4 regions of the Enterobacter sp. PL_is514 genome follow, and region 3 is predicted to be linked to each of the others. Evidence: predicted binding sites of a transcription regulator. Region 3 holds the regulator's gene; each other region holds the start of a gene.
The links. The regulator sigma-54, encoded in region 3, starts transcription at its own class of promoters, with help from an activator protein. The targets are predictions, from matches to a motif close to GTTGGCACANNTTTCGCTNT.

Region 1 (6,108 bases), on a different contig from region 3:
GCTTTTCCACGGCGAACCGAAAAACCGTGATGAACTGCTGGAGCTGATTCGTGATTCCGGGCAGAACGACCTTATCGACGAAGATACGCGCGAAATGCTCGAAGGGGTTATGGACATCGCCGACCAGCGCGTTCGCGATATCATGATCCCCCGCTCGCAGATGATCACCCTGAAACGTAACCAGACGCTGGACGAGTGCCTCGATGTGATCATCGAATCCGCCCACTCGCGTTTCCCGGTCATCAGCGAAGACAAAGATCACATCGAAGGGATTTTGATGGCGAAAGATCTGCTGCCGTTTATGCGCAGCGATGCCGAAGCCTTCAGCATGGAAAAAGTGTTACGCCAGGCCGTGGTTGTGCCGGAAAGTAAACGTGTGGATCGGATGCTGAAAGAGTTTCGCTCTCAGCGTTACCACATGGCGATTGTTATTGATGAATTTGGTGGCGTTTCCGGTCTGGTCACAATCGAGGATATCCTTGAGCTGATCGTGGGCGAAATCGAAGACGAGTACGACGAAGAAGAGGATATCGACTTCCGTCAGCTTAGCCGCCACACCTGGACCGTGCGCGCGCTGGCCTCCATCGAAGACTTCAACGACGCCTTCGGAACCCACTTCAGCGATGAAGAGGTCGATACCATTGGCGGGCTGGTGATGCAGGCCTTTGGCCACCTCCCGGCGCGTGGAGAGACCGTTGACATCGACGGTTACCAGTTCAAAGTAGCCATGGCCGACAGCCGACGTATTATACAGGTTCACGTCAGAACGCCGGACGACTCACCGGTGCCAAAACTGGAAGATTAATGTAAATGGCATTTGCCCCATTGCTTGAACGCCAGCGCGTCCGTTTGCTGCTGGCGCTGTTACTCGGAGCCAGCGGTACGCTGGCTTTTTCTCCTTACGATATCTGGCCCGCGGCCATTCTCTCCCTGATGGGGCTTCAGGGTCTGACCCTGAACCGTCGTCCGGTACAGGCTGCCGCTATCGGCTACTTCTGGGGGCTGGGGCTGTTTGGCTCAGGCATCAACTGGGTTTATGTCAGCATCGCCCAGTTTGGCGGTATGCCTGGCCCGGTAAACGTCTTCCTGGTGGTACTGCTCGCCGCCTATCTCTCGCTCTATACCGGTCTGTTCGCCGGCATCCTTTCTCGCCTGTGGCCCAAAACCAACTGGCTGCGCGTCGCCATTGCCGCGCCGGTGGTCTGGCAGGTAACCGAGTTCCTGCGCGGTTGGGTGCTGACCGGCTTCCCGTGGCTGCAGTTCGGCTACAGCCAGATTGACGGCCCGCTGAAAGGCCTGGCACCGGTAATGGGTGTTGAAGCTATCAACTTCCTGCTGATGGTCGTGAGCGGCCTGCTGGTATTAGCGCTGGTCACGCGCGGCTGGAAACCGCTGGCTGTGGCGCTGGTGCTGTTCGCCCTGCCCTTCCCGCTGCGCTATATCCAGTGGTTCACGCCTGAGCCCGATCGCGCCATGCGGGTTTCCATGGTGCAGGGGAATATCCCGCAGTCCATGAAGTGGGACGAAAAAGAGCTGCTGAATACGCTGAAGATCTACGCCAACGCCACCGAAGAGGTGATGGGTAAATCGCAGCTGATTATCTGGCCGGAGTCTGCGATCCCCGATCTGGAAATTAACCAGCAGCCGTTCCTCAATATGATGAACGATCTGCTGCTGGCCCGCGGCAGCACGCTGATCACCGGGATTGTCGATGCGCGTCTGAATCAGCAGAACCGCTACGACACCTACAACACCATCATTACGCTCGGCAAAGACAGCGAATACAGCTACCACTCCACTGACCGGTACAACAAGAACCACCTGGTGCCATTTGGTGAATTTGTGCCGCTGGAATCGATTCTGCGCCCGCTGGCCCCGTTCTTTGATTTGCCGATGTCCTCCTTCAGCCGCGGACCGTACGTTCAGCCTCAGCTGCACGCGCACGGCGCTACCCTGACGCCGGCCATCTGCTACGAAATCATTCTCGGCGAGCAGGTGCGCGATAACTTCCGCCCGGATACTGACTATCTGCTGACCATCTCCAACGATGCCTGGTTTGGTAAGTCAATCGGCCCGTGGCAGCACTTCCAGATGGCACGTATGCGCTCCCTGGAGCTGGCGCGTCCGTTACTGCGCAGCACCAACAACGGCATCACCGCCGTGATTGGTCCTCAGGGTGAAATTCAGGCGATGATCCCGCAGTTTACCCGTGAGGTACTGACCGCTAACGTCACGCCAACCACGGGACTGACGCCATACGCCCGTACCGGCAACTGGTCGCTGTGGATACTGACCGTGCTGTTCGGCTTTGGCGCAGTGCTGATGAGCCTGCGTCAGCGTCGTAAATAACCTTCCCTTCTGTTGCCGGGTGGCGCTGACGCTTACCCGGCAAATCCTCCCAAACTCCCATTCTGGCACGCCTATTGCTTTGTTTATTCAGATAAACGCAGTTTGGCTTAACGTGCAACTTTGTCGCACCAGCGTAGATCATCGGTAGCACCGAAACGGTGCAACGGGAGATATTTGCCTCTGAATGGTGCGGCGCGCTTCGCAAAAATAAACAATAACGCAGCAAAATCTTTACATTAAGCCAGACTAAATGTTAACAAGCTTGCATAACACTGCACTCGCATTGCGCGAGATATAACAACATCACAATGGGTATCAATGCGTCTCTGGCGCTGATAAAAAAGGAGTTGGGTATGCAATTACGTAAACTGGCCACAGCAATGCTGGTTATGGGAATGTCTGCTGGCGTGGTTCACGCTGAAGATGCGCCTGCAGCAGGCAGCACTCTCGACAAGATTGCCAAAAACGGCGTCATCGTGGTCGGCCACCGTGAATCATCTGTCCCGTTCTCTTACTACGACAACACGCAAAAAGTCGTGGGCTATTCACAGGATTACTCCAACGCTATCGTTGAAGCCGTGAAGAAAAAGCTGAACAAACCTGACCTGCAGGTGAAGCTGATCCCTATCACTTCACAAAACCGTATTCCACTGTTGCAAAACGGCACCTTTGACTTCGAGTGTGGCTCCACCACCAACAACCTCGAGCGTCAAAAACAGGCTGCCTTCTCTGACACCATCTTTGTTGTAGGCACCCGCCTGCTGACGAAGAAAGGCGGTGAGATTAAAGACTTCGCTGACCTGAAAGGCAAAGCGGTTGTTGTCACCTCCGGTACCACGTCAGAAGTGCTGCTGCACAAGCTGAACGACGAGAAAAAAATGGATATGCGCATCATCAGCGCGAAAGACCATGGCGACTCCTTCCGTACCCTGGAAAGCGGTCGTGCCGTCGCGTTTATGATGGATGATGCCCTGCTGGCGGGCGAGCGTGCGAAAGCGAAGAAACCTGACAACTGGGATATCGTCGGCACCGCGCAGTCAAAAGAAGCCTACGGCTGTATGCTGCGTAAAGACGATCCGCAGTTCAAAAAGCTGATCGATGACACCATCGCTCAGGTGCAGACCTCTGGCGAAGCGGAAAAATGGTTCGACAAATGGTTCAAGAACCCGATTCCACCTAAAAACCTGAACATGAATTTTGAACTGTCTGACGACATGAAAGCGCTGTTCAAATCTCCAAATGACAAGGCTCTTAACTAATTAGAACAACAGGGGCGGGATCTCCTGCCCTCTCGATTGTCGGGAAGCATGGACAGACTATACGTTGAGTGGTCGTTCCCCACTCAGCGCGAAAAATGAGCTTCTCACCAATCTTCGAGGGTAGCGCTGCTACCCTTTTTTTTCTGGAGTTTATTATGTCAATCGACTGGAACTGGGGCATATTTCTGCAACAAGCCCCGTTCGGCAACACCACCTATCTTGGCTGGCTGTGGAGCGGCTTTCAGGTCACCGTGGCATTATCGATAACGGCGTGGATCATCGCGTTTCTTGTCGGTTCTTTGTTCGGTATTCTGCGCACCGTCCCTAACCGTTTTCTTTCAACACTCGGCACCCTGTATGTGGAACTGTTCCGTAACGTTCCGCTGATCGTGCAATTCTTTACCTGGTATCTGGTTATCCCGGAACTGCTTCCGGAAAATATTGGCATGTGGTTCAAGTCGGAACTGGATCCGAACGTACAGTTCTTTGTCTCCTCCATGATGTGTCTGGGGCTGTTTACCGCTGCGCGCGTTTGCGAGCAGGTGCGTGCCGCCATTCAGTCATTGCCCCGTGGACAAAAAAATGCGGGTCTGGCGATGGGGTTAACCCTGCCACAGACCTACCGCTACGTGCTGCTGCCTAACGCCTACCGCGTCATCGTTCCGCCGATGACCTCCGAGATGATGAACCTGGTGAAAAACTCGGCCATCGCCTCGACCATTGGCCTGGTCGATATGGCTGCACAGGCGGGCAAGCTGCTGGATTACTCCGCTCACGCGTGGGAATCCTTCACCGCGATCACGCTCGCCTATGTTCTGATAAACGCTTTCATCATGCTGGTGATGAACCTGGTTGAACGCAAAATTCGCCTGCCGGGCAACATGGGGGGCAAATAATGTACGAATTTGACTGGAGTTCTATCGTTCCATCCATGCCTTACCTGCTTGATGGCCTGATGATTACCTTAAAAATCACCGTCATTGCCATCATCGTCGGTATCGTCTGGGGCACCCTGCTGGCCGTTATGCGTCTGTCGAGCTTTAAGCCGCTCGCCTGGTTCGCGACCGCTTACGTTAACGTATTCCGCTCCATCCCGCTGGTGATGGTGCTGCTGTGGTTTTACCTGATCGTGCCCGGCTTCCTGCAGAACGTGCTGGGGCTGTCGCCGAAAACCGATATCCGTCTGATCTCGGCGATGGTAGCGTTCTCGATGTTTGAAGCCGCTTACTATTCAGAGATTATCCGAGCGGGCATTCAGAGTATCTCCCGCGGACAGTCCAGCGCCGCGCTGGCGCTGGGGATGACGCACTGGCAGTCCATGCAGCTCATTATTCTGCCGCAGGCGTTTCGCGCCATGGTTCCGCTCCTGCTGACCCAGGGTATCGTGCTGTTCCAGGATACCTCGCTGGTCTACGTTCTGAGCCTGGCAGACTTCTTCCGTACCGCGTCAACCATCGGTGAGCGTGATGGTACGCAGGTTGAGATGGTGCTCTTCGCGGGTGCGGTCTATTTTGTGATTAGTTTAAGCGCGTCGCTGTTGGTCAGCTGGCTGAAGAAAAGGACGGTATAATGATTTCCCTGAAAAATGTTTCTAAATGGTATGGGCACTTTCAGGTGCTGACCGACTGCTCCACCGAAGTGAAAAAAGGCGACGTGGTGGTAGTGTGCGGGCCGTCAGGTTCCGGTAAATCGACGCTGATCAAAACCGTCAACGGACTGGAGCCAGTGCAGCAGGGTGAGATCGTCGTCAACGGTACTAAAGTCAACGACAAGAAAACCAACCTCGCCCAGCTTCGCTCTCACGTTGGCATGGTATTCCAGCATTTTGAGCTGTTCCCTCACCTCTCTATTATTGAGAACCTGACGCTGGCGCAGGTAAAAGTGCTTAAGCGTGATAAAAAAGCGTCGCGCGAGAAAGGTCTGAAGCTCCTGGAACGCGTTGGGCTTTCTGCGCATGCCGATAAGTTCCCGGCGCAGCTTTCTGGCGGCCAACAGCAGCGTGTGGCGATCGCCCGCGCGCTGTGCATGGATCCGGTGGCGATGCTGTTTGATGAGCCCACGTCGGCGCTCGATCCGGAGATGATCAACGAAGTGCTGGACGTGATGGTCGAACTGGCGCACGAAGGGATGACCATGATGGTGGTGACCCACGAAATGGGCTTCGCCCGTAAGGTGGCCAACCGCGTGATCTTTATGGACGAAGGGAAAATTGTCGAAGACTCACCGAAAGAAGAGTTCTTCGCTAACCCGAAATCCGAGCGCGCCAAAGACTTCCTCGCCAAAATCCTGCACTAATCTTCCCGGTGCGCAATCTGCGGATTGCGCACTGCTTCACGCTTTCACTCACTTCCTCTCGTCGGCGTCACATTGCAGCGTTAACCTTGTCACAAAATAACGCTACGTATGGAGAACGCTATGGCACAGCCTATTATTCTCGATTGCGATCCGGGTCATGATGACGCGATCGCGCTCGTCCTTGCACTTGCCTCCCCTGAACTCG
Region 2 (6,108 bases), on a different contig from region 3:
CTCCTGGCTCAGTCGACGCTGATTATCCATCGGCGCCATTTCCAGCAGGATCATCCCATCGGGAAGACGCTGCGCGGTCAGCGACAGAATGTGCGAGCGCCCGTCGATCACCAGCGTCACTTCGTTATCGGTAAACCCCTGGCCAGCCTGCAAACTTTCCTGCATCAGGCCAATATTCAGCGAAAAATAGCTCAGGAGTTCAGGAAGCGGGGTGCCGAACAGTTTACGTGCGCTTTGGGCGAGCAGCTGCTGCGCCGCCGGGTTGGCGTAATGAACGGCCAGCTCGTCATCGACCAGCAAAATGCTGTTAATCAAAGAATTGAGGATCTGCCCAGCATCGGGCAGCGTGCCAGTTGCCATTCAGCAGTCTCCTGGAGTTGTTGCACTGTTTTAGTGCAGTATAGCGTTTTCGGCGTAAATAGCGCGTGAGATCAGGTTGTTGGTGGAGAAAAAAGCCCATCCGGAGATGGGCTAAAAGTTTCCACGGCAACTACCCCCGGCGCTTGTCACGCCGGGTAAAACAACTTTATTAAACGCTGTAGTACAGCTCGAACTCAACCGGGTGTGGCGTCATACGCACACGGTCGTTCTCTTCAATACGCAGGGCGATGTAAGCGTCAATCGCTTCATCAGTGAACACACCACCCGCAGTCAGGAACTCGCGGTCTGCGTCCAGCGCCTGCAGGGCTTCTTCCAGAGAGCCAGCAACCTGTGGGATCTCTTTCGCTTCTTCTGGCGGCAGGTCGTACAGGTTTTTGTCCATCGCTTCGCCCGGGTGGATCTTATTCTTAATACCGTCCAGACCGGCCATCAGCAGTGCTGCGAAGCACAGGTATGGGTTAGCCGCTGGATCCGGGAAGCGCACTTCGATACGACGTGCTTTAGGAGACGCCACCACCGGAATACGGATAGAAGCAGAACGGTTACGTGCAGAGTAGGCCAGCATCACTGGCGCTTCGTAGCCCGGGACCAGACGCTTGTAGGAGTTAGTGGTTGGGTTCGCCAGGGCGTTGATCGCTTTAGCGTGTTTGATAACACCACCGATGTAGTGCAGCGCCTGCTCGGACAGACCGGCATATTTGTCGCCAGAGAACAGGTTGGTACCGTTCTTGGACAGAGACATGTGGCAGTGCATACCGGAACCGTTATCGCCAAACATTGGTTTTGGCATGAAGGTCGCGGTTTTACCGAAACGGTGCGCAACGTTGTGCACAACGTATTTGTAAATCTGAATCTCATCCGCTTTCTTGGTCATGGTGTTAAAGCGGGTAGCGATTTCGTTCTGGCCAGCAGTCGCCACTTCGTGGTGGTGCGCTTCAACAACCAGGCCCATCTCTTCCATGATCATACACATGGTAGAACGGATGTCCTGTGAAGAATCGACCGGAGGAACCGGGAAGTAACCGCCTTTCACGCCAGGACGGTGACCTTTGTTACCACCTTCGTATTTGGTGGAAGAGTTCCATGCACCTTCGATGTCATCGATAGCCACGTGGGAACCAGAAATTGAAGCGCCGAAACGGATGTCGTCAAACAGGAAGAACTCTGGCTCTGGTCCGAACAGAACGGTGTCTGCGATGCCGGTAGAACGCAGGTACTCTTCAGCACGTTTTGCGATAGAACGTGGGTCACGGTCGTAGCCCTGCAGCGTGCCTGGCTCGAGGATGTCGCAACGGATGATCAGGGTTGGTTCTTCGAAGAACGGGTCAATGAGCGCAGTGGTCGCGTCCGGCATCAGAACCATGTCGGATTCGTTAATGCCTTTCCAGCCACCAATGGAGGAGCCGTCAAACATTTTGCCTTCTTCGAAGAATTCGGCGTTCACCTGATGAGCAGGGATTGTGACGTGCTGTTCTTTACCTTTGGTATCGGTGAAGCGCAGATCAACAAACTTCACTTCATGTTCGTTCAGCATCGTCAAAACGTGTTCAGCGGACATACTTAACTCTCCAGATTGGTCATTGTCGTCGTGGTAACGAGGTCTTCAATTTCTGTTTGTACTGGCTGGTGCCATGTATTTTTTATAAAGCGAAATCTGTGCCAACTTTTAAAACACCCCAAAAAGGCGTTATCATGCGCACCATAGTGCAAAAGGGCTGCACCACGATGGATTTGTTGCACCAGTATAGTGCTTCAATGTGAACATTGAGCACCATATTGGTGCAATTTACGTTAAAGAGCCCTTTTACCGCTCCGTGAAAGCGATCACAAAGCATCCCTGCATGACTTGTTTGCGGGGGATGTTTGTGATCCTGTTTTGTAGTGCGATTAATCCGTGTACAATAACGCGCTATTTCTAAATGCCTGAGGCAAAGTTGTGATCGAAAATTTGCGTAACATCGCCATCATCGCGCACGTAGACCATGGTAAAACTACCCTGGTTGACAAGCTGCTGCAGCAATCCGGTACGTTTGATGCGCGTGCCGAAACCCAAGAACGCGTGATGGACTCCAACGATTTGGAGAAAGAGCGTGGGATTACCATCCTCGCGAAAAACACCGCGATTAAATGGAATGACTACCGTATCAACATCGTTGATACCCCAGGGCACGCCGACTTCGGTGGTGAAGTTGAACGTGTAATGTCCATGGTAGACTCCGTTCTGCTGGTCGTTGACGCAATGGATGGCCCAATGCCACAGACGCGCTTCGTGACCAAAAAAGCTTTTGCCCATGGTCTGAAGCCAATCGTTGTTATCAACAAAGTTGACCGCCCTGGCGCGCGTCCTGACTGGGTTGTTGACCAGGTCTTCGACCTGTTCGTTAACCTCGACGCGACCGACGAGCAGCTGGACTTCCCTATCGTTTACGCCTCTGCGCTGAACGGTATCGCAGGTCTGGACCACGAAGACATGGCTGAAGACATGACCCCGCTGTATCAGGCGATTGTTGACCGTGTTCCTGCGCCAAACGTCGATCTCGACGGTACCCTGCAGATGCAGATCTCTCAGCTCGACTACAACAACTACGTTGGCGTAATCGGCATTGGTCGTATCAAGCGCGGTAAAGTGAAGCCTAACCAGCAGGTTACTATCATCGATAGCGAAGGCAAAACCCGTAACGGTAAAGTTGGTAAAGTACTGACTCACCTGGGTCTTGAGCGTATCGAGAGCGACATCGCTGAAGCGGGCGACATTATCGCTATCACCGGTCTGGGTGAACTGAACATCTCCGACACCATCTGCGATCCGCAGAACGTCGAAGCGCTGCCAGCCCTGTCCGTTGATGAACCAACCGTATCCATGTTCTTCAACGTCAACACCTCTCCGTTCTGTGGTAAAGAAGGTAAGTTCGTTACCTCTCGTCAGATCCTTGACCGCCTGAACAAAGAGCTGGTGCACAACGTTGCGCTGCGCGTTGAAGAAACCGAAGACGCTGATGCATTCCGCGTTTCGGGTCGTGGTGAGCTGCACCTGTCTGTTCTGATCGAAAACATGCGTCGTGAAGGTTTCGAAATGGCGGTTTCCCGTCCGAAAGTAATCTTCCGCGAAATCGACGGCCGTAAACAAGAGCCGTTCGAAAACGTGACGCTGGACGTTGAAGAGCAGCACCAGGGTTCTGTGATGCAGGCTCTGGGTGAGCGTAAAGGCGACCTGAAAAACATGAATCCAGATGGCAAAGGCCGCGTACGTCTCGACTACGTGATCCCAAGCCGTGGCCTGATCGGCTTCCGTTCAGAGTTCATGACCATGACCTCCGGTACCGGTCTGCTGTACTCCACCTTCAGCCACTACGACGACGTTCGTCCGGGCGAAGTGGGCCAGCGTAACAACGGCGTGCTGATCTCCAACGGTCAGGGTAAAGCGGTTGCGTTTGCGCTGTTCGGTCTGCAGGATCGCGGTAAGCTGTTCCTGGGTCACGGTGCTGAAGTTTATGAAGGCCAGATCATCGGTATTCACAGTCGTTCTAACGACCTGACCGTAAACTGCCTGACCGGTAAGAAACTGACCAACATGCGTGCGTCCGGTACTGACGAAGCAACGGTTCTGGTTCCACCGATCAAGATGACTCTGGAGCAGGCTCTGGAATTCATCGATGATGACGAACTGGTAGAAGTGACTCCACAGTCAATTCGTATCCGTAAACGTCACCTGACCGAGAACGATCGTAAACGTGCTATGCGCGGTGCGAAAGAAGACTAATACGGTCAATCCGTAGGCCGGGTAAGCGTGAGCGCCACCCGGCAACTAAAAAGCCGCTGATCTCTCTGCGGCTTTTTTATTCGATGATCGCCAGAATTCTTCATTACCTGGGGCGTTATGTCCCGAAGCTATCTCTTTCCTGCGAAATTCACGGATTAGGGTAACTCTGCTCCATTTATCACGAACACCCGATCTGCCGATGAAATCGTGGTTTCGCGATGCGCGATAATAATCCTGGTGATGTTCATCTCCTGTATAGACTGATTGACCTGACTTTCACTGGTTTTATCAAGGTGGCTGGTCGCCTCGTCCATGAATAAGATACCCGGTTTGCGGTATAATGCCCGGGCAATATAAATCCGCTGTTTTTGACCGCCGGACAACCCTTCCCCAAGTTCACCAATCAGTGTCTCGTAACCCATTGGTAGCTTTAAAATGTCATTATGAATATGGCTTGCGATAGCGCATTGCACCATCCACTGCTCGTCAATGTCAGGCCGAAAACCGGCGATATTCTCTTTGATTGAGCCTGAAAACAGCTTATCTTCCTGCATGATACAGGCAATGCGTTCAGCATAATGCTCGAAACCAAGTTGCTTAATATCAATGCCATTAATTCGGACGCAGCCGTTCGACGGTTCGAATAAACCGCACAACACTTTCATCAAGGTGCTTTTACCTGAACCCGATACGCCCGTAATAGCAATACTCTCTCCGGCATGAATGGTCAGATTCAGTTTGCTGAAGATAGGGTCCGCATGGTTATCATAACGGTAAGTCAGATCCTGAGTTTCGAGCGTTAAGGCTCCGTGTGGTAAACGCAGCGGGCTGGTGGCCGTTGAAGAAGATGCTTCCTGCAGCGCAATATCGGCAACGCGTTCATTGTGTAAGTTGATGATCTTCAGCTGAATGATAAAGTTGATCAGGGCATTTATTCGGTCATAGAACTGACTCCTGAAGGTGTTAAATGCGATAAACATACCGATGGTTAAATGACTATCCATCATCAGCCTGCCGCTAACCCACAGGATAACAATTTGGTCGCAGGCGGCGATAAAAGAGACGACGCCACCAAAGAAAAGATCCATTCGCGTCAAACGAATGCCTGTATTGACCTTATCTGAAAAAAGATTAAACCAGTTATTGATTCTCAGGTCAGTCATCCCCTGAATCTTAATCGTCGCGATACCGTACAGGGTTTCCATAAAATAAGAATTAAGGCGTGCTTCCTTGATTAACTCTTCTTCGGATAGCTGGCGATAGTATCGATAGGTAGCAAACCGAATGAAGGTGTATATTGCGGTAAAAGAGACCACTATCATGCTGAGCTGCAGGTTGTATAAAAACATCATTACCAGCAAACCCATGAGCATTAGCGTATCAATAATGCTACCAGTCAAACCTGTGGTAAAAGTGGCCCGTATAACATCAAGCGAGTGGAAGCGAGACTGAATGTCCCCCAGTTTGCGTCTTTCAAAATAGGTGGTCGGTAGCTTAATAAGGTGAGAAAAGAGGCTAAAACTCCACTGGACGTCGATGAGTGTTCCCAGTATCAGCGTGGTCCAGGAGCGTATGACACTGACCGTCAAACGTAACAGAATCAGAATAAACAACCCAAGACAGATGATATTAAGTAAACCGTAATCTCCGGATGCAATCACATTATCCGTGACTAATTGTGTCCCCACTGGCATTAGCAGGCTGATCAACTCAATCACCAGCGATAAGAAAAATACCTTCGTCAGTGAAGTTATCAGTCCATTGATATTCTTTAATAACGTGGTCGCTTTTAACCTGTTTTGCTTCTTTTGAACTGAGAAAGTGGTTCCCGGCCATACCTCAAGCACAACACCAGTAAAATGTTGGGACAATTCGGGCATGCTAATCACCCGTCGTCCAAACGCAGGGTCGTGGATCACCGCGCTGTTCTTATCGACCTTAATCAGTACGACAAAATGGTTAAAATC
Region 3 (6,108 bases):
CGCTCTCTTCATCGATAGCGCTCTCCAGAGAGAGGTTCTTACTGGAAAGCGGGTGCAAACGACGGGTATCGCTGTAGCGACGGATCAGCGTATTGCGGTCTGCATCAAGGAAAAGCAGCTGAGGCGAGAACGCATCAGGCAGGTTGCTCATGGCCTGCTCGAAGATCTCTGGCGATTCAGGCATGTTACGGACGTCGATGCTGACGGCGGCAGAGGTTTGCCTCTCCGCAAGCGTACGGGCCAGGTCAGGCAATAACACGACCGGCAGGTTATCGACGCAGTAAAAACCCATGTCTTCCAGCGCGCGCAGAGCAACGGATTTCCCCGACCCTGAACGGCCACTGACAATCATCAGCACCATGTTCCGTTTCTCCTCAGGACAACAGATGTGAAGGCCATCTCCTGGTTATGCATCATCCTGATTGCCTTCTGCTTCAGTGATAATCTGATAGAGCTCTTCATCACTTTGGGCCGAGCGCAGCCGACGGCAAATGGTTTTATCGGCCAGACGTTTTGCGACCAGCGACAGCGTATGCAGATGGGTTTTCGTCTGGTCGGCAGGCACCAGCAGCGCGAAGAGGAGATCGACGGGCTGGTTATCAATGGCATCGAAGGCGATGGGTGTTTCAAGCTGCACAAACACACCAACGGCACGCAGGGTATCCTCTTCCAGTTTGCCGTGCGGTATCGCGATGCCGTTGCCGATACCGGTACTGCCCATTTTTTCACGGGTCAGAATCGCTTCGAATACCACCTGCGGCGGCAGGCCCAGCTGTTTTGCGGCCAGTTCACTGATGATTTCCAGCGCACGTTTTTTGCTCTGGCAGTGAACCGCACTGCGGGTACATTCCTGGTTAAGGACATTGCTCAGTTGAAGAGCGGAATCGTTGTTCATCATAATTTCACCTAAGCGCTAACTGTACAAATGGCCTGTTGTGTTTCACAACAGGCCGTCCTGCACCCGTTAACTGCCCGGACAATTAGTGTTGTTTCAGTTTATCTTTATGTTTATTGAGCTGTCGTGCAAGCTTATCAATCAAGCCGTCGATAGCAGCGTACATGTCTTGCCCTTCCGCACTGGCATGCAGTTCACCCCCGTTAACATGCAGGGTGGCATCCGAGATATGAGTCACTTTCTCCACTTTCAACACAATATAGACCTGATTGATCCTTTCGAAATACTGCTCGAGTTTTGCAAACTTCGCGTTCACAAAGTCGCGTAAAGCCTCAGTAATTTCGACGTTTTGTCCAGTGATGTTGAGCTGCATAGTGTCTTCCTTATCGGTTGTGTCAGACCAGCTGTTTACGCTGGTTGGACGGCGGAATGGATAAAGACTCTCGATACTTCGCAACAGTACGACGTGCCACCATAATACCCTGATCGGACAGCATGGTGGTTAACTTACTGTCGCTTAGTGGCTTCGCGGGATTCTCCGCGGCGATCAACTTCTTCACCAGGGCACGAATGGCCGTTGACGACGCTTCGCCGCCGCCCTCGGTATTCACATGGCTGGAGAAGAAATACTTAAGCTCAAAAATACCGCGTGGACTGTGCAGATACTTCTGCGTGGTGACACGGGAAATGGTTGATTCATGCATTTCGACGGCCTGGGCGATATCCGCCAGTACCATCGGTTTCATATACTCTTCGCCCTGCTCAAAGAACGCCTGCTGCTGTTCGACAATACAGCGGCTGACGCGTAGCAGCGTATCATTTCGGCTCTCCAGACTTTTGATCAGCCATCGCGCTTCCTGCAAATTGCTACGAATATATTGATTGTCGGAGTCGTTACGCACGCTGGTGCACATGGAGGCATACTGCTGGTTGATTTGCAGGCGAGGGATGCTGTCTGAATTCAGTTCAACGACCCAGCGGCCATTGTGTTTTCTGACCAGCACATCCGGGATGACGTACTCGGGCTCGCTGGTCTGGATCGACTGTCCCGGGCGCGGATCGAGCGACTGGATCAGATTCACCGCTTCTTTCAGCACCTCTTCCTTCAGGCGCGTGACGCGCATCAGGGAGCGGAAATCGTGGTTAGCCAACAGATCCAGATGATCGCTGATGATTAAGCGCGCCTCGTCGAGCCACGGCGTCTCTTTGCTGAACTGAGAAAGCTGGATCAGCAGGCAGTCGCGCAGATCTTTTGCGGCCACGCCTACCGGATCGAAACGCTGGATGCGCTTCAGAACGGCTTCAACTTCCTCAAGCTCTATCTCGTCGTCGCCCATGCTTTCCAGAATATCGTCCAGCGTGACGGTCAAATAGCCAGTGTCGTCAACGGCATCGACAATTGAGGTGGCAATCGCGCGGTCGGTATCGGAGAAGGGTGTGAGTTCCACCTGCCACATCAGGTAATCCTGCAGTGACTGGGTGGTTTCGCCCTGGTAGACCGGTAGCTCATCATCCTGGTAGTCTGCACGCGTACCGGAAGGGGTTCCGGCGGTGTAGATTTCATCCCAGCTGGCATCCAGCGGAAGCTCGTCCGGCATCTCTTTTTGTTCGAGTGCATCCGCGGTGTCGAGCGCTTCTGTATCCTGCGATTGCTGGGTATCTACCTCGTCATGAAGATCGGTTTGTTCCAGCAGGGGGTTGCTGTCCAGCGCCTGCTGGAGCTCCTGCTGAAGTTCTAACGTGGACAGTTGCAACAGGCGAATTGCCTGCTGTAGCTGCGGCGTCATCGCCAGTTGTTGGCTGAGCCTTAATTGCAAACCTTGCTTCATGTTCAGAGCATTTTTCTCCGGTTCGGCGTTACGTTACCTCTACCCTATCAGAGTCTGAAGTCTTCCCCAAGATAGACGCGCTTAACATGATCGTCTTCGAGGATCTGCTGTGGCGTACCGTGGGCGATCAGATTGCCCTGGCTCACAATATACGCGCGTTCACACACGGCCAGCGTTTCACGGACGTTGTGGTCGGTGATCAGTACGCCAAGCCCGCTGTCACGCAGGTGTTCAATGATACGTTTAATGTCGATAACCGAGATCGGGTCAACGCCCGCAAACGGTTCATCCAGAAGGATAAACTTCGGGTTTGCGGCCAGCGCACGGGCAATCTCAACGCGGCGGCGTTCGCCCCCGGAGAGAGCCTGACCGAGGCTGTCGCGCAGATGCTCAATGTGGAACTCTTCCATCAGCTCGTTGGCACGATCCTGACGCTGTTCGCTGGTCAGATCGTTACGAATTTGCAGGACCGCCATCAGGTTATCGTAAACGCTAAGACGACGGAAAATGGAGGCTTCCTGCGGCAGGTAGCCGATCCCGCGACGTGCGCGTGCGTGCAGCGGCAGAAGACTGATGTCTTCATCGTCAATGACAATGTTGCCGGCATCGCGCGGCACAATGCCAACGACCATGTAGAAAGTGGTGGTTTTACCCGCACCGTTAGGGCCAAGCAGCCCTACAATTTCGCCGGAGTTGACGGTCAGACTGACATCTTCTACGACACGGCGGCCCTTATAGGCCTTCGCGAGATTTTTTGCAGTTAATGTTGCCATAACGAATTAGTTACTCTTCTTCTGTGCCGGGGCCTGGCCTTTGCCTTTGTCCTGCAGCTGCGACGGAACCAGTACGGTGGTGACGCGTTTGCCTTTCTCGCTGGAGGCCTGCATTTTTTGCTCTTTCACCAGATAGGTAATCTGGTCGCCGGTAATGTTGCTGTCCAGCTGTTCCAGGTACGCATTACCGGTCAGGATGACCAGGTCCTTCGCCAGCTCATAGTGCATGTGCGTAGCGTGACCTTTCACCGGCTTGCCGTTGTCCTGCATCTGGTAGAAGGTGGCCGGGTTACCGTAACCATCAATGATCTCTTTGCCTTGCTCGCCACCCGGACGGGTCACGACCACTTTGTCCGCGTTAATTTTGATGGTGCCCTGAGTCATGACGACGTTACCCGTGAAGGTGACGACGTTGCCCTGCATATCGAGAGACTGGGTATCGGACTCGATATGGATCGGTTGGTCGGTATCGCCCGTTACAGCAAGCGCGGGGAGACTGGTCGCCAGCATCGCGCTGGCGATAATTACTTTAAGGCTGAGTTTGTTTGTTTTGAATTTCATAGGAGGTTCTAACCTTTTCAATCAGCTCGGCGTTTTTGCTGCGTAAGTTCCCGCGCATTCTCAAACCGCTGGAATTAAATGTTGTGCCATACAGTGTGACCAGATCCTGCGACGTCACGTCCTGGGTTACCAGGTTGATCTGGGCATTATCCGTCGTAATTTTTCGTAGCTGCGAGTCAGCGGTCAGGGCGTTGACTTCAACGTGGCCATACAGATAAAGCATACGGTCATTTGTCAGTTTTGCCCGATCTGACTTAATTGACCACGTCGGCACTTTGTCCTTATCAAATGTGGTCATGACAGGTTGGGTAAACCACGAAATACCATCATCTGAAAAATATTCAACATGCTGGGCAATCAGGCGATAGTTCAGCGCGCCTTCAGGGCTGTAGACCACGGTGTCGCTGTGATCGCTTTTATAGGTTGGATCGTTATTGTTGATCACTTCCGTTTGCGTATCGTCGCGATCGGCAAGGTTCACGCCAATCAATACCAGTGCGACAAGCGAAAGCAAAATGATAATCCAACGTCTGGTTTTACTCATATCGATTGCCCTTTGGCCTCATCAAGCTTGCCCTGCGCCAGCAGGAGCAGATCGCAGACTTCACGTACGGCACCGCGGCCCCCGTTGATATGGGTAACATAGTCAGCGCGCGGGATCAGCAGCGGATGCGCATCGGCAACGGCGATGCTCAGCCCAACTTCAGCCATCACGGGCCAGTCAATCAGATCGTCCCCGACGTAGGCCACGTTTTCCGGTGCGATAGCCAGTTTACCCAGTAAATCTTTAAACGCCGCCATCTTATCGGATTGCCCCTGATACAGATGGGTAATGCCTAAGGTTTCACAGCGGTCTTCTACCAGTTTAGCTTTTCGCCCGGTGATGATAGCCACCTCAATACCTGAGGTGAGCGCACAGCGGATACCGTAGCCGTCGCGAACGTTAAACGCTTTCAGCTCTTCACCATTATTGCCCATGTAAATCAGGCCATCGGAGAGTACCCCATCCACATCCAGGATGAGCAGACGAATGTTTTCCGCCTTTGCCATCATCTGGGTACTGACCGGACCATAACAGGTTGCAAGGGATGCACCCGCATTACTCATTGTCTTATCCTTCATTACACTACGCCTGCGCGCAGCAGATCATGCATATGTACCACACCCAGCAACTGGTCGCCATCGGCAACCATAACGGAGGTGATATGGCGGGACTGCATCAGGTTCAGCACATCCACGGCCAGCGTACCCGGACGCACGCGGATACCGCCTGGCGTCATCACGTCGGCAATGCCGAGCGTGCGGACATCGACACCCATGTCGAACACGCGACGCAGGTCGCCATCGGTGAAGATCCCCTGAATTTTCATCAGATCGTCGCACACGACCGTCATCCCCAGATTCTTGCGGGTGATTTCCAGCAGCGCATCACGCAGGGAGGCTTCTTTACTGACGTGAGGGATCTCATCCCCGGTGTGCATAATATCGTTTACCCGAAGCAGCAGCTTGCGCCCCAGCGCACCGCCCGGGTGGGAAAGCGCGAAATCTTCCGGCGTAAAACCACGGGCTTCGAGCAGCGCGACGGCAAGCGCATCACCCATGACCAGCGCGGCGGTGGTGCTGGACGTCGGCGCCAGGCCGAGCGGACAGGCCTCCTTGGGCACTTTCACGCACAGGTGAATGTCGGCCGCACGCGCCATGCTGCTTTCCGGACGGCTGGTCATGCAAATAAGCGGCACCTGCAGGCGCTTCAGTACCGGAATCAACGCCAGGATCTCATTGGACTCACCGGAGTTGGAGAGCGCGATGACGATATCCTGCGGCGTGACCATACCCAGGTCGCCATGCGCGGCTTCCCCCGGGTGCACAAAGAAGGACGAGGTGCCGGTGCTGGCAAAGGTTGCCGCCATTTTGCGTCCAATGTGGCCGGACTTACCCATCCCCATCACCACGACTTTGCCGGCACAGTAGAATATCTTCTCACATGCCAGACTAAAATCCTGATTAATGTACTGATCTAACTGCGCCAGACCTTCACGTTCAATCTCCA
Region 4 (6,108 bases), on a different contig from region 3:
TAACCGTGCAGCCGTGGGCGTTGTACAGCAGCTGCGTACGGACGTGATGGACGCGGCGCTTCGCCAGCCGCTCAGCGAGTTTGATATCCAGCCGGTCGGGCAGGTGATTTCGCGCGTAACCAACGATACCGAGGTGATCCGCGATCTGTACGTCACCGTGGTCGCGACGGTATTACGCAGCGCGGCGCTGATTGGCGCGATGCTGGTGGCGATGTTCAGCCTCGACTGGCGCATGGCGCTGGTGGCGATCACCATCTTCCCGGCGGTGCTGATTGTTATGGTGATTTACCAGCGCTACAGCACGCCGATTGTGCGTCGGGTGCGCGCTTACCTGGCCGATATCAATGATGGCTTCAACGAAGTGATCAACGGCATGAGCGTCATCCAGCAGTTCCGCCAGCAGGCGCGCTTTGGCGAACGCATGGGCGAAGCCAGCCGTTCGCACTATATGGCGCGTATGCAGACGCTGCGCCTGGACGGTTTCCTGCTGCGACCGCTGCTGAGCCTTTTCTCGGCGCTGGTGCTGTGTGGGTTGCTGATGCTCTTTGGCCTGAGCTCAAACGGTACGATTGAAGTGGGCGTGCTGTACGCTTTTATTAGCTATCTGGGACGCCTCAACGAGCCGCTGATCGAGCTCACTACGCAGCAATCGATGCTGCAACAGGCGGTCGTCGCCGGTGAGCGCGTCTTTGAGCTGATGGACAGGCCGCGTCAGGCCTACGGCAATGATGAGCGACCTCTGCAAAGCGGGGCTATCACCTTTGATAACGTCTCGTTTGCCTATCGCGAAGACCGCCTGGTGTTGCAGGACATCACGCTTGACGTTCCGTCGCGCGGTTTTGTGGCGCTGGTGGGGCATACCGGCAGTGGTAAGAGCACGCTTGCCAGCCTGTTGATGGGCTATTACCCGGTCACGCAAGGTGAAATCCGCCTCGACGGACGCCCGCTTGCGTCTCTCAGCCACACCGTGTTACGCAAAGGCGTTGCGATGGTGCAGCAGGATCCGGTCGTTCTGGCCGATACCTTCTACGCCAACGTGACCCTGGGGCGAGACTACACCCAGGAGCAGGTCTGGGACGTGCTGGAAAAAGTGCAGCTGGCAGAGCTGGCGCGCGGGTTCAGCGACGGGATCAACACGAAGCTGGGCGAGCAGGGGAACAATCTCTCTGTCGGGCAAAAGCAGCTTCTGGCACTGGCGCGGGTGCTGATTGAAACGCCGCAGATACTGATTCTGGATGAAGCGACGGCCAGTATTGACTCCGGCACCGAGCAGGCTATCCAGCAGGCGCTGGCCGCGGTACGCGATCATACGACGCTGGTGGTGATTGCCCACCGCCTTTCCACCGTCGTCGATGCGGATACCATTCTGGTGCTGCATCGCGGACAGGCCGTTGAACGCGGGACGCACCGTGAGCTGCTGGAAGCAAAAGGGCGCTACTGGCAGATGTACCAGCTGCAGCTGGCGGGCGAAGAGCTGGCCGCCAGCGTGCGTGATGAAGAGTCACTTAGCGCCTGATGCACTAAAATGAGGCGGCGCGCTAACAGTCATTCCTGTTGGTGCAAAACTGAAACGCACCCTGCACCGGCATGGTGCGTTTTTTTTCACCCGGGCGTTTAACAGAACCGTGTAACGCTCATCGCATCGCTGTTCCCCCTCTTTTTCATTTCTGGCACACCCCTTGCAATACCTTCTGCGTAAGCTGCGGCCATTACCGAATTCTGACTGGAGGGGATCTATGAAGCTGGTTACGGTTGTAATCAAACCATTCAAACTCGAAGACGTGCGCGAAGCATTGTCTTCAATGGGTATTCAGGGACTGACTGTCACCGAAGTGAAAGGCTTTGGTCGTCAGAAGGGGCATGCCGAGCTTTATCGCGGGGCGGAATACAGCGTTAACTTTCTGCCAAAAGTAAAAATTGATGTCGCGATTGCTGACGATCAGCTTGACGAAGTCATTGATGTCATTAGCAAAGCGGCCTACACCGGCAAAATTGGCGACGGCAAAATTTTCGTTGCCGAACTGCAGCGCGTCATTCGCATTCGTACCGGCGAATCTGACGAAGCGGCTCTGTAATTAACGCCTGGCACACAGTGATAGGGATCGAGAAAATGAAGATAGCAACACTTAAAACGGGTCTGGGTTCGCTGGCACTGCTGCCGGGCCTGGCGCTGGCTGCTACCCCTGCGGTGGTCGACAAAGCCGATAACGCCTTTATGATGATCAGCACCGCGCTGGTGCTGTTCATGTCCATTCCGGGCATTGCGCTGTTCTACGGTGGCCTGATCCGTGGCAAAAACGTTCTCTCCATGCTGACGCAGGTTGCCGTGACGTTCGCACTGGTCTGCGTGCTGTGGGTGGTTTACGGTTACTCGCTGGCGTTCGGCACGGGCAACGCGTTCTTTGGTAACTTCGACTGGGTGATGCTGAAAAATATTGAGCTGACCGCGCTGATGGGCAGCTTCTATCAGTATATTCACGTGGCGTTCCAGGGCTCCTTCGCCTGTATTACCGTCGGGCTGATTGTGGGCGCGCTCGCCGAGCGTATTCGTTTCTCTGCAGTCCTGATCTTCGTGGTGGTCTGGCTGACGCTCTCCTATGTGCCGATTGCGCACATGGTCTGGGGTGGCGGTCTGCTGGCAACGCACGGTGCGCTGGACTTCGCGGGCGGTACCGTTGTTCACATCAACGCCGCGGTAGCGGGTCTGGTGGGTGCCTACCTGATTGGCAAACGCGTGGGCTTCGGTAAAGAAGCGTTTAAACCGCACAACCTGCCGATGGTCTTTACCGGTACGGCTATCCTCTACTTTGGCTGGTTTGGCTTCAACGCCGGCTCAGCGAGTGCAGCAAACGAAATCGCCGCGCTGGCCTTCGTGAACACCGTTGTGGCCACGGCGGGTGCAATCCTCTCCTGGGTATTTGGCGAGTGGGCGGTACGCGGTAAACCTTCTCTGCTGGGCGCCTGTTCGGGTGCCATTGCCGGTCTGGTTGGCATCACCCCAGCATGTGGTTATGTCGGTGTGGGCGGTGCGCTGCTGGTCGGCCTGGTGTCCGGTCTGGCGGGTCTGTGGGGCGTGACTGCACTGAAACGTCTGCTGCGCGTTGACGACCCATGCGATGTGTTTGGCGTGCACGGCGTGTGCGGTATCGTCGGCTGTATCATGACCGGTATCTTCGCGGCGAAATCGCTCGGTGGTGTGGGCTACGCTGAAGGCGTCACTATGGTTCATCAGGTACTGGTGCAGCTGGAAAGTATTGCTATCACCGTGGTGTGGTCTGCCGTTGTCGCTTTCATTGGCTACAAACTGGCGGACATGACCGTCGGTCTGCGTGTCCCTGAAGAGCAGGAACGTGAAGGTCTGGACGTCAACAGCCACGGCGAGAATGCGTATAACGCCTAATAAACAGCAAAACGGCAACCTGAGGTTGCCGTTTTTAGTGTGTATTCCCTCTCCCCGTGGGAGAGGGTCAGGGTGAGGGCATCAGGCCGCACATAATCACCCGCGATTACGCATTACCCCTTCCTGCACCGTTGAAGCGACCAGCACGCCGTCCTGGGTATAAAACTCCCCACGCACAAACCCGCGAGCGCTCGACGCCGACGTACTCTCCACGCTGTAGAGCAGCCACTCATTCATGTTGAAGGGACGGTGGAACCACATCGAGTGATCGATCGTCGCGACCTGCATCCCTTTTTCGAGGAAGCCGACGCCGTGCGGCTGCAGCGCCACCGGCAGGAAGTTGAAATCTGACGCATAGCCCAGCAGATACTGATGCACTCGGAAATCTTCCGGCACGGTGCCGTTAGCTCGGATCCACACCTGGCGCTTTGGCTCGGCGGTGTGGCCCTTCATCGGGTTATGGAACTCAACCGGGCGGATCTCCAGCGGTTTATCGCAGAGAAACTTTTCTTTGACCTGAGGCGGAAGCAGATGCGCCAGCGCACGGGCGATATCCGTTTCCGATTTGAGATCGTCTGGCGCGGGTGCCGGCGGCATCACTTTCTGGTGTTCATACCCGGGTTCCGGCGCCTGGAAAGAGGCGGTCATGTAAAAGATCGGCTTGCCGTTCTGAATGGCCGCGACGCGGCGCGCGCTGAAGCTGTTGCCGTCTCTCAGGACCTCAACGTCATACACGATCGGTTTCGCGCTATCGCCAGGGCGTAAGAAGTAGCTGTGGAACGAATGCACCAGACGGTCTGCCGGGACAGTCTCCTTTGCAGCGTACAGCGCTTGTCCAACGACTTGCCCCCCGAAGACCTGGCGTAAACCTAAATCTTCGCTCTGTCCGCGAAAGAGTCCTTCCTCAATTTTTTCCAGATTCAGTAATGTCAGCAGATTGTTCAGTGCCTGACTCATAGTTGTCCTCAATAAACGCCGTAGCGAAAGATAGGCTGAGTATAACGCAGAAATGAAAGTGGTCCGATGGGTAGAATAATCTGAATATCAGGATGATTTCAGGCATTAATCAGTGAGTTGTGCCACACTTAAATACGTTATGTGATTGAAACGACATCGGATGGGATCGATCCCGCTGGTGCATTGATAAGGAGACTTCAATGAAACTCGTGCCCATGCTAAGTGGTGTAGCTATTGCGGTGGCGTTGTCCGCCTGTGCCGGTAAGAGCGCCCAGGTGCCAGTGCCAGCAGCAGACCCGAACGGGATTAATACCCTTTCGCAGCAATCCATTCAGCAGCCTAACGTTTCCGGTACCATCTGGATTAAACAGAGAGTTGCGCTGCCGCCGGATGCGGTATTAACCGTGACGCTGTCTGATGCTTCCCTGGCCGACGCACCGTCGAAAGTCGTGGCTCAGCGTGCCGTTCGTACTGAAGGCAAGCAGGCGCCGTTTAGCTTCGTGTTGCCGTATAACCCGTCGGACGTGCAGCCTAATGCCCGTATCCTGCTGAGCGCAGCGGTAACCATTAACGGTAAGCTGGTCTTCATTACCGATACGGTCCAGGAAGCGATTAACAACGGTGGGACCAAAATCGACCTGAACCTGGTGCCTGTGCAGCAGACCGAAGTGCCGGTCGCGCCGCAGACCAATCAGCCGTCCCTGCCAACCCCACCGACTCAGATGTAATGTGTATCCCCCTCTCCTTCGGGAGAGGGGTCAATATTCCCAGCGAAATTTCTGCAAATCGATCTGACCCGACCCTGACACCTGCACCCCCTCTGAAAGTAACGCCTGGCGCTGACGCTGGAGATCCGGCCCGGTGAGCGAAATGGTGCCATGACGATTCACTACCCGATGCCAGGGCAACGTACTGCCTTCCGGCAGCCGTTTCAGGACGCCTCCAACCTGTCGCGCCGCGCGCGGTGAACCGGCCAGGCGTGCGACATCACCATAGGTGGTGACATAGCCTTCCGGAATTGAGGCAACGATTTGCCATACGCGCTGTGGAAAGGAGTCGTGTTCGTCCATACCTTCACCTGTGGGGAGTTTCTGGAAAGCTATGGTAAACCAGGATCTTCATGATTGCTGCGTCTGTTTGCGCAAGAAACCAGCATCCGGTTCCTGGCGGCTTGCAATTGGGCCCTCGCACAGGGATAATGCGCCAGCGCGTTGGTTATCAACGCTCTCAATGGGGGCTCTGTTGGTTCTCCCGCAACGCTACTCTGTTCACCAGGTCAGGTCCGGAAGGAAGCAGCCAGGGCAGACGACGTGTGTGCCGGGATGTAGCTGGCAGGGCCCCCACCCATTTCTGCCCTCATAAGATCTTCCTGCTTCACCTTTCCCTTTAAACCGCTATCCCGCAATAATATTATGCCTATATCGTGTAATATATATTTCATCCCACTGAAATATTATTGTCATAAACCTGTAATAATAGACTGTCATTTTATAATTGGACGGTTATTTTGTTCCATAACTCAAAAAAATATATATCTGGATAACATTGTTAACTTCGTGTATTAAATAAAGTACTTATTCCGAAGGGAAGTGACAAACATGGCTACAGCGGTATTAAACGTTAAGATTGATGATGCGCTGAAAGAAAGACTTCGCCACTATGCGGAAGTGAATAACGAGAATTTAAGCGTGACGACAGAGAAACTGCTGCTGCTGGCGTTCGAAGCAGTAGAAGAGGCGGGAGTATCGGAA

Region 1: AC0TNG_RS20860 (amino acid ABC transporter substrate-binding protein) is a predicted target of sigma-54. The motif match lies at 2,411-2,430, and genes of this name have one in related genera.
Region 2: glnA (glutamate--ammonia ligase) is a predicted target of sigma-54. The motif match lies at 2,026-2,045, and genes of this name have one in related genera.
Region 4: glnK (P-II family nitrogen regulator) is a predicted target of sigma-54. The motif match lies at 1,667-1,686, and genes of this name have one in related genera.

Annotation. Positions count from the first base shown of each region.
Region 1 covers NZ_JBVPGN010000036.1:110,611-116,718, reverse strand. The annotation lists gene corC (CNNM family magnesium/cobalt transport protein CorC) at 1-805, shown strand, start outside; gene lnt (apolipoprotein N-acyltransferase) at 811-2,349, shown strand; gene AC0TNG_RS20860 (amino acid ABC transporter substrate-binding protein) at 2,703-3,608, shown strand; gene gltJ (glutamate/aspartate ABC transporter permease GltJ) at 3,764-4,504, shown strand; gene gltK (glutamate/aspartate ABC transporter permease GltK) at 4,504-5,178, shown strand; gene AC0TNG_RS20845 (amino acid ABC transporter ATP-binding protein) at 5,178-5,903, shown strand; gene rihA (pyrimidine-specific ribonucleoside hydrolase RihA) at 6,024-6,108, shown strand, end outside.
Region 2 covers NZ_JBVPGN010000023.1:80,055-86,162, reverse strand. The annotation lists gene glnL (nitrogen regulation protein NR(II)) at 1-360, opposite strand, end outside; gene glnA (glutamate--ammonia ligase) at 530-1,939, opposite strand; gene typA (ribosome-dependent GTPase TypA) at 2,318-4,141, shown strand; gene AC0TNG_RS01580 (peptidase domain-containing ABC transporter) at 4,297-6,108, opposite strand, start outside.
Region 3 covers NZ_JBVPGN010000027.1:77,828-83,935, forward strand. The annotation lists gene rapZ (RNase adapter RapZ) at 1-361, opposite strand, end outside; gene ptsN (PTS IIA-like nitrogen regulatory protein PtsN) at 407-898, opposite strand; gene hpf (ribosome hibernation promoting factor) at 981-1,268, opposite strand; gene rpoN (RNA polymerase factor sigma-54) at 1,291-2,724, opposite strand; gene lptB (LPS export ABC transporter ATP-binding protein) at 2,772-3,497, opposite strand; gene lptA (lipopolysaccharide ABC transporter substrate-binding protein LptA) at 3,504-4,058, opposite strand; gene lptC (LPS export ABC transporter periplasmic protein LptC) at 4,027-4,602, opposite strand; gene kdsC (3-deoxy-manno-octulosonate-8-phosphatase KdsC) at 4,599-5,165, opposite strand; gene kdsD (arabinose-5-phosphate isomerase KdsD) at 5,180-6,108, opposite strand, start outside.
Region 4 covers NZ_JBVPGN010000032.1:188,951-195,058, forward strand. The annotation lists gene AC0TNG_RS12540 (SmdB family multidrug efflux ABC transporter permease/ATP-binding protein) at 1-1,516, shown strand, start outside; gene glnK (P-II family nitrogen regulator) at 1,737-2,075, shown strand; gene amtB (ammonium transporter AmtB) at 2,111-3,400, shown strand; gene tesB (acyl-CoA thioesterase II) at 3,497-4,357, opposite strand; gene AC0TNG_RS12560 (YbaY family lipoprotein) at 4,558-5,085, shown strand; gene AC0TNG_RS12565 (MGMT family protein) at 5,116-5,427, opposite strand; RNA gene ffs (signal recognition particle sRNA small type) at 5,598-5,694, shown strand; gene AC0TNG_RS12575 (hypothetical protein) at 5,956-6,108, shown strand, end outside.